4 regions of the Oceanisphaera sp. IT1-181 genome follow, and region 1 is predicted to be linked to each of the others. Evidence: predicted binding sites of a transcription regulator. Region 1 holds the regulator's gene; each other region holds the start of a gene.
The links. Region 1 encodes LexA, which represses DNA repair genes until DNA is damaged. Its sites were predicted from a motif close to ANCTGTNTNNNNANACAGNT; they were not measured.
Positions count from the first base shown of each region.

Region 2: the regulator LexA is predicted to act here: its motif matches at 1,234-1,253, upstream of R0134_RS06165 (DUF4250 domain-containing protein).
Region 3: the regulator LexA is predicted to act here: its motif matches at 992-1,011, upstream of R0134_RS03060 (metal-dependent hydrolase).
Region 4: the regulator LexA is predicted to act here: its motif matches at 1,414-1,433, upstream of R0134_RS07350 (YebG family protein).

Region 1 covers NZ_CP136856.1:3,284,546-3,286,748, forward strand. The annotation lists gene coxB (cytochrome c oxidase subunit II) at 1-429, opposite strand, end outside; gene lexA (transcriptional repressor LexA) at 737-1,348, opposite strand; gene ubiA (4-hydroxybenzoate octaprenyltransferase) at 1,500-2,203, opposite strand, start outside.
Region 2 covers NZ_CP136856.1:1,341,744-1,343,946, reverse strand. The annotation lists gene R0134_RS06170 (thiopurine S-methyltransferase) at 98-781, opposite strand; gene R0134_RS06165 (DUF4250 domain-containing protein) at 859-1,056, opposite strand; gene R0134_RS06160 (hypothetical protein) at 1,358-1,708, shown strand; gene hemH (ferrochelatase) at 1,840-2,203, opposite strand, start outside.
Region 3 covers NZ_CP136856.1:673,032-675,234, reverse strand. The annotation lists gene R0134_RS03065 (phosphoribosylaminoimidazolesuccinocarboxamide synthase) at 1-151, opposite strand, end outside; gene R0134_RS03060 (metal-dependent hydrolase) at 251-925, opposite strand; gene R0134_RS03055 (YaeQ family protein) at 1,160-1,696, shown strand; gene R0134_RS03050 (MarR family transcriptional regulator) at 1,841-2,203, shown strand, end outside.
Region 4 covers NZ_CP136856.1:1,619,090-1,621,292, reverse strand. The annotation lists gene R0134_RS07355 (ABC transporter ATP-binding protein) at 1-893, shown strand, start outside; gene R0134_RS07350 (YebG family protein) at 1,063-1,401, opposite strand; gene R0134_RS07345 (Bcr/CflA family multidrug efflux MFS transporter) at 1,762-2,203, shown strand, end outside.

The DNA.
Region 1 (2,203 bases):
AGTACCGATCCGACTATAAAAGCCGACATCTTTCTCAAAGTAGCTGTAATGCCACTTCCACTGAGAAGCCGTAACTTGCACCGTCAGATCTGATTGGCTGGCATCTTCCATGGCGATTAGGGTGTGAGTAGCCGGAATAGCCATGCTTACCAAGATAACGAAGGGGATCAGAGTCCAGATGATTTCTACTTTAGTACTTTCGTGAAACTGTGCGGCTTGTGCCCCTTTGGCTTTGCGATGATGAATGATGGCCCAAAACATAATGCCAAACACAATCACCCCAATCACCACACAGATCAGTAATATGGTCATGTGCAGGCCATACACTTTTTGGCTGATATCAGTCACGCCGGGGGTCATATTTAAACGAGTTTGTGCTCGTAGCGGCAGGGTTATAAGTAAAGAAAACAGCAGCAGAATCGACTTCACTACGCACCCCCAAGTTTCATCCTGAATATTGGCGTTCTGACGTTCTGTGATTATGCGAGTCGGCCTCGTACTCTTATGCAGTACTTGCAATGCCGACGTTAGGAGTAAGTAAAGCATAGCTGAGCGATATGTGCGGAATTTTTGTGCGAAGATAAAATAAGAACAGCATGCCGATGTTGGCTAAGCGCTCAAAGTAAGCCCCTGAACAGAGGCAGATATGGCTTGAGCGGGCGATAGGCTCAGCAATAGAGCAAAAAAAGCGTGAGCTAGCTTAAGCTAGTCTCACGCTAAAATATAAGGTGATTTTTTAAAAGTCTGAATTGCGGATCACGCCCACAGCTAAGCCTTCGATGATCAGCTCTTGGCTGCGCAAGTCAATTTCGATGGGGCTCAGCTCTTCGTTTTCCGGCAATAAGCTGACCTTATTACCCTTACGTTGAAAGCGCTTCACCGTCACCTCATCGTCTAAGCGCGCCACCACGACTTGGCCATTGCGCACTTCTTGCGTCTTATGTACCGCCAGTAGATCCCCATCCATGATGCCGATATTCTTCATGCTCATGCCTTGAACACGGAGCAAAAAGTCGGCGGCCGGATGAAACAGCGCGGGATCCAGCTGGTAATGACTTTCTATGTGCTGTTGCGCCAAAATTGGCTCGCCTGCGGCCACGCGGCCAATCAGTGGCAAGCCCGTTTCTTCTGGCTCATCTTCAATCAGACGAATCCCCCGAGACGTACCCGGCATCATGGTAATCACACCTTTTCTGGCCAACGCTTTAAGGTGTTCTTCGGCGGCATTCGCGGATTTAAACCCCAAGATACCGGCAATTTCGGCACGGGTCGGTGGCATACCGGTTTGCTGAATATGATCTTTAATAATGTCCAGTACCTGAGACTGGCGAAGCGTGAGCGCTTTCATAAGGCACCTGTTTTTATATACAGTTAACTGTCAGTATATCCAGTATGCGCAACAGAGCAAGCATAAAATCCTGCGCCCATGGCCTCAGCCTCAATCAGGCCATCATTCTCTGTTATCTGCGGCTAATCACCGCCTAAAGCAGGGTCAGTACTTAGAGCAACGTCAGTACTAGGCCGACAAACACCAGCATGCCCACATAGTTGTTATTCAAGAAAGCTCGAAAACAAGCCGCACGCTCTCGGTCGCGGATCAGTCGCTGTTGAAACACAAATAAGCCTGCCGCGCCTAATAAGCTCCAGTAAAAGAAGGCGCCTAAGGCAAACGATTGGCCGGCCGCCACCAAGAGCATCAGCGTCAGTAACTGCAATACGCCGACGATCAGCTTATCGCGGCGACCAAATAAGATGGCGGTGGATTTAACGCCAATTTGCAAGTCGTCATCCCTGTCCACCATGGCATACATGGTGTCGTAGGCGATGGTCCACGTTAGGTTGGCGGCAAATAACAGCCATAACCCTAGCGGCAAGCTGTTACTTTCTGCGGCAAATGCCATGGGAATGGCCCACGAAAAAGCAATGCCCAAAAACAGTTGCGGCAAGTGTGTGTAGCGTTTCATAAAAGGATACAGCGCCGCCCAGCCAAGGCCCGCCACCGACAGCAAAATGGTCAGTTTATTGGTGGTGAGCACCAGTAAGAAAGAAATCCCCACCAACAAGGAAAAAAAGCCGAGTGCTTGGCGCTCCGTAAGCTCACCCGTGACCAAGGGCCGCCCATTGGTACGCTTCACATGGCCATCAATATGGCGATCCGCATAATCATTGATCACGCACCCCGCCGAGCGCATCGAAAACACGC
Region 2 (2,203 bases), 1.6 Mb from region 1:
TTTGCGAGCGTAGCGCGGCAATCCATTCTGCACGCCTGCACAGTACCAAAACATGGATTGCCGCGTCGCTACGCTCCTCGCAATGACAAAGGGGTGGTCATTTAAACTCTTCACTATTTCTAACCAACACAAAACACAACTCATCGAAAAAGCTCAGTTCACCGCTGGCCACTCTGGGGTTAGCTTGGCCCTCTACCGTGCGGCCACGGGTTTCTACGCTGAAGTAAGGGGTAAACAAGGTCCGTACCGCTTGTTCATCAACGGAAAATGGCGGAACTTGCTGTTGCTCCGGCGCATAATGTACCGTGACTAACAATAAGCTGGCCCCAGGTTTGAGTAGGCGCGCTAATAGTTCGACATATTGCGCTCGCATCTCTTTGGGCAAGGCGATCAAGGCTGCCCTATCGTAGGCGGCATCAAACTGTTGCCCCAGCTGATGCGCCTGAAACTTATCTACCTGAAAAAAGTCACCCTGATAAATTTGTAGCTGCTCAGCTTGCCAACATTGGTAAGGGCCGACGGCGCTTTGGGTGGGCGTAAGACTTGCCTCAGCAAAAAAGTCCGCTATCGCCAAGGGCGATAACTCAAAGCCGCTCACTTCATGGCCCCCCTCGGCGAGCCACAACATATCTTTGCTTTTACCGCATAAGGGCACTAGCACTTGGCTCTGTTTGGCCAGCTTAAGCGTTGGCCAAACTTCGATAAGTTGCGCGTTAATCTGCTCGCGATGAAATCCAATGCGCGCGGTTTGCCAGCGTTGATGCCAAAATTCTGCGTCCATAATATCGTGACCTATTCCGTAATAAATAACAGTAAACTAGCACTGCGTCTGCCTGCCTATCGAGCTCAGGCCCGCGGTCAGATAATCGGCTTAAATTGATTGCTGACGGCATCATAGTGAAAGCCGATCTGATTCATGCTCGATATTAGCCAGTTAGTATTCAAATCATAGCGTGAGATAAGTGTGGTGAGGCTGTCACATTCTAAGCGCAGTTTTTCATTTAAAATGCTGAGCACCATGTGGCTATCCATGCTCTCCAGTACTGATTTATCCATGCTTTAATCCTCCTTCTCTGTAAAGAAAATCATCAAATAAACCTTGAGTAGCGGCATTGAACGTCGTAATTAATCGCCCTGACTGTATGCAATCTTTACGCTGTACTCAACCCACTGCTTGCATGGTAATACTGTGAATTTAACCAGTGTTTACTTGATCTCTGATGAAAGGATCATTACTGTATGTATACACAGTAGTTAATCACAGGGAACACACATTGCTATGGCCACTTTACTGCTATCTCGTCCAAAGCCTTGTCCATCTAAGACTTGCTCATTTACGGCTTGGGGATCACTTGCTATGACCACTCAAATGCAAACTCCTCAAGTCAGCATCAACCACTGGAGCCCTGTGCAACAAGCTCGTTTACTGATTAATTTAGCGCTGATCAGCCAAGACAATAAGGGCTGGATCTTGGTCGCTAACGCCCCCGCACCTTTGTCTCGCCAAGCCTTAATCAATGCAGGGATCAACCCAGCTCGCGTTATTGAAGCCAAGAAAGCCTCCGCGACATTGCTCGCGCAAGCCATGAGTAGCAGCAGTATTGCCGCCGTAGTGTGCTGGAAAGGATCTCAAGTGGTCAGCAGTACTTTAAGCTTATATAAGTCGCATCAGCGCTATGCAACTACAGATGAAGATATGAAGCATTAACTAGAAGCTAGAAGCATACCGCTCAAGAGCATACAGGGGGATTTTTCTTAAAAACACAGCGCTGGAGGCTCAAGCGCTGTGTGTATGTTTAAATAATCTTTTTCTTACGGCTTAAAGCTTACGGCTACGTTTTAAGCTATTTCCCGACACACCAAGTCCATCATCATGCGGATATGGGCAGGATTATCGTTAAGTGCGGGAATATAATGATACTGCTCGCCGCCTGCCTCCATGAAATACTCCTTGTTTTCACTGGAGATCTCTTCAAGTGTTTCTAAGCAGTCCGCAGAAAATGCCGGGCAAATGACACTGATATTTTTAATACCTTCGCTCGGTAATTTCGCCATTACTGCATCTGTGTAAGGCTGCAGCCATTCTTCACGGCCAAAACGCGACTGAAAAGTGGTGCGCCATTGATGAGGCGCAAGCCCCAGTTCGGCGGCAAGCAATTCTGAAGTGCGGTGACACTGCTGACCATACGGGTCGCCTTGGTCT
Region 3 (2,203 bases), 960 kb from region 1:
CAGCCACATTGTAGCCTTTCTCTTTTATCAAACGGCGACTGTCAGCGGCGGTTAGCCAGTAAACGGAGCGCACCTTTCCGCTGTGTACAGCTTGCTGGGTACGGATCGGTAGGTCGTTATTTACGGCCAACACCTGGTCTGCAAGGCTCATCTGTTGTGTCCTGTGTGTGGTATGGGGGAAGCGCCGGTGCCGCTACTCATTATTAGTATTAAGTGAGGGGTAGCGAGTCATGCCAGCCGCATTATCTTATCAGCTAAGAGGCAGCGGCAAAAGTTGCCTTAACACGACTAATAAGGGTGCGGGCGACGGCGCCAGCCACAACCCAAGCCACAATAACGCCAACAAGCCTAAGTTAGGTAAATGGGCGGGCCACTGCATGACTTTTAAGGCGGTGCCAAAGGATTTTTTTAGCCGTCGCCCTTCCAAATCTATGCTGTACATCTCATCGAGCAACAGATGTATTAAGGCACCGATAAACATAAACAGCCCCATCAGCCAAGACTGCTCAACACTTAAATGAAACAGATGATGACTGAGCACCACGGCCGCCACCGCAAACACCATGTTGGCCAATAAAGAGTGCAAACTGGCGCGGTGCACAGTGAGCTTGGCAAATGCCCAGCAAAAGGGATAACGCACCAAAAAATATGCAGCGCCACTCAGCAGCAAGGTATCGAGCAAGGGTAAATACTGGCGGCCATATAACAACATCAGCGTGCTGGCCAAGATGCCAAACAAACGAAAAATGATTTGAATCGAGCGCGACGTATCAGAGTCGATATCCGGCATAATGCCGCCCAAAGAGCCGGTTAACCATAATAAACAGGCCTCGGGCAGGCTCACCAGCTCGGTCCAGGCTAAGGCACTGGCCAACACGCCGGACACCACAGAGGCTACTTGTACATGGGTTTTAAAATCAGCCATCACCAATTTCCAGGCGAATAAAGGGCGCAAAGTGTAACAGTCGGTCTTGAATAAAAAAACAAAAGGTACTGGATAAAAAAACAGGACTCATACGATAAAACACGCGCTAAGCCTTACGCGGCATGTCTGACTGCTCACACCTCGCCCTTCACGCCGCGCCTTTTAACGGCCCAAAGGGCGTGGCTTTACTTGGAGCTTGCCGTTAACATAGCGCTTTTTATATGAGTAAACACCATGGCTCTGTCTGCCACACTGCATAAAGTTCGTCTGAATATCAGCGATTTACATCGCCATTATTACCAAGAGCATAGCCTGACCGTGGCACAGCATCCGTCGGAGACCAATACTCGACTCATGGTGCGTTTATTGGCGTTTATTCGCCACGCAGACCCAGACTTGAGCTTCACTAAAGGCTTAAGCACAGACGACGAACCCGAGCTGTGGCTCAAATCACCCGATGGCCGTATCTTAAGCTGGATTGAGCTGGGTGAGCCCAGCGTAAAGCGCATCAAACAAGCGTTATCGCGCGCTGAGCGAGTCTTAGTATATAGCTATGGTGGCCGCAGCGCCGAGCTGTGGTGGGACAAGCATAAGTCCGAGTTAACGGCACTTCCTCGGCTGGCCATTTATCATTTAACAGAGCCCCAGCCCGCCGCCTTGGCAGCGTTATGTCAGCGCAGCATTGACTTATTTGCCACCTTACAAGAAACCGACCTACAGCTTACCGATGGCGAGCACAGCCTAGACCTGCAACTCGAGAAGTGGCGCTAGGGCGCTATAAAACGAGATAACGCGCTACGCCGTACGTAACGCGTAAGGCGCTTACTCAAGGCTTTATCTGGTTGGACTTTAAAAAAGCGTGATTTTGCGCTATGGTTCGGCCAAATTCAGATAACCATCGGCGGCCGTAAGACCTTGGAAAAACATGAAGATATGCTGGTGGCTCTGCGCCAGATTATTCGCGCAATTGACCTGCACTCCCGTCAACTCAGTAAAGAGTCCGGCCTCACTGGCCCGCAACTCCTGTTACTGCAATCGATCAGCGAGCACGGCGACATTACGATGCGTAAATTGGCGCAAGCAACTCATATGAGTCAAGCAACCGCTACCACCATCATAGATAGACTCGAACAAAAACTGTTAGTGCGCCGCGAACGCAGCCAAACCGATAAGCGTAAAGTCTATGCGGTGCTAACGGATGAAGGTAAAGATAAACTTAAAACTGCCCCTCGTCCCTTGCAAGAAAGCTTTATTCAGCGCTTTCAAGCACTCGCCGAG
Region 4 (2,203 bases), 1.7 Mb from region 1:
TACTGAATATGCAGTATTCGTTTTATGCCGCCAGTGCCGCCCTCAAGCGCATCAATAATATGCTGGCCTTAGGCACAGATACCGACACTGACAGCGAACTGGCCCCCCTTGCTGCAGCTTGTGCACAACCCAATGCATCAGAACAGGGGCAATCACCTGCGAATCCATTTCTGGGCGTCACTACCCTGCCCATTAGCGTGCAGGACTTAAGCTTTTCTTATAACGGTGAGCGTAAGGTACTGGATGAAGTGAATCTGCACATTAACGCCGGCGAAAAAGTGGCATTAGTGGGGGCCAGTGGCGGCGGTAAGTCGACTTTTATTCAATTGTTATTAGGCTTGTATCCGGCAGATACGGGAGAGATCCGCTTTGGTGGCGTAAGCAGCCAGCAAATTGGCTTTCCCACTATTCGCGAGCACATTGCCACCGTGCTACAACAACCGGTGCTGTTTAACGATACTGTACGCGCCAACTTGTGCTTAGGCGATGAACATAAGGATGCGGCCTTGTGGCAGGCACTAAAAGTGGCGCAATTATTTGAGGTGGTGTCCGAGATGACCGAGGGGCTCGACACCCAAGTGGGCCGGCGCGGTATGAAACTCTCTGGTGGTCAGCAGCAGCGCTTAGCCATAGCACGCATGGTGTTGAAAAATCCTGCCATCGTTATCTTAGATGAAGCCACTTCAGCACTGGATACGGACACCGAAAACAAGCTGCATGCGGCACTGGAAGACTTCTTGCGCGGACGCACTACCTTGATTGTCGCCCACCGTTTAAGCTCGGTACGCCAAGCGGATCGAGTATTAGTATTTGAAGACGGGAAAATCAGCCAGTCTGGCACCCACCATGAATTACTGGCGCAAGAAGGCTTGTATCGGACTTTGTATAATTGATTCGAGGATAGCGCTTTACGTCGACCGCTTTACGCTATCCGCCAAAGACATTTAAGAATGAGAGGTGGGAAGGAGAAAGGGAGCTTAGCTTTACTCACCCCCCTCATTCCTACTCACATTGTCCGGCGGTCTGTTTTTAACGGACGGCGTACAGCGTAAGGCGCTGTTGCTACGCTACTGCGTGAATTTGGTCGTCTGAGCTAGCGTTAACGTCCTGTTCGTCGTCAATGTTAAGATCTGTATCGTCTGCGGTTTTACTGACGGGCTTAGCGCCCTTTTTGGCGGGCTGCTTTTTCGGGCCACTGAGCAGGTCTTGGTTTTCGGCCAAGAATAACGCCAGGGCTTCGCGATCGGTTTCATTTAATGAGATCGGTGCGCGCTCAAGCACTTCATCTAAGTGTTCTGCCAAGTCGAGTAGACGATCGTAGGCATCGGCTTCTTTTTTATTGGTAAACGTCATTTTTTCGATTCCGTTTCTAACCACGAGATACTGTATTGTCACTGCCATAACTGACTCCTTATCTGTATGGGCATACAGTAATATTATGTACTCTCAGTTGCAAGCCTCGCGTATTAACCAAGGTAAATGATTGAGTCCATTTTTATGTTTATATTGGCACCGGGTTATGACTTTGCGGCCCGCTTAAGCTTATACTGGGCTGTTTTTACATTCGGGACTGGCAAGCTTCGCTATTGTGGTCGATAGTTTGAAGGGTGACGCCGCAATTGTGGCGTCGCACTAGCGCACGGCTCAATAGATGAGCCATTCCCCTAGGCCAGGTACATGGATTTCGTACCTGGCTTTTTTTGCTTTATTTTTGTCGACAACCGCAGGGAGCGCTTGTTTGCTTGGAGGACTGCGCGACGTATGTCTGCTAATGCATCGTTACCGTTAATTATCTTGCTCGGCGCCGTTTCCGCCCTTACCCCGCTCGCCATCGACATGTATCTGCCGGCCATGCCGGCTATCGCAGAAACGTTGGGCACTAACTCCCATCGCGTGCAAGCCACCCTCGCCGCCTACACCGGTGGCTTTGCCTTGGGTCAATTGTTGTTTGGCCCCTGGTCCGATGCCAAAGGCCGCCGCCCCGTGCTATTAGGTGGCATGGTCGTGTTCGCCATCGCCGCCATGCTCTGTGCCATGGCCACCAGCGTAGAAAGCCTGACTTGGCTGCGCGCCGCTCAAGGCTTTGCCGGCGCGGCTTCAGCAGTGGTAGTGCAAGCCTTAGTGCGCGACTTATTTAATCGTGAAGACTTTGCCCGCACCATGTCCTATATCACGCTAGTGATGACGCTCGCCCCTTTAATCG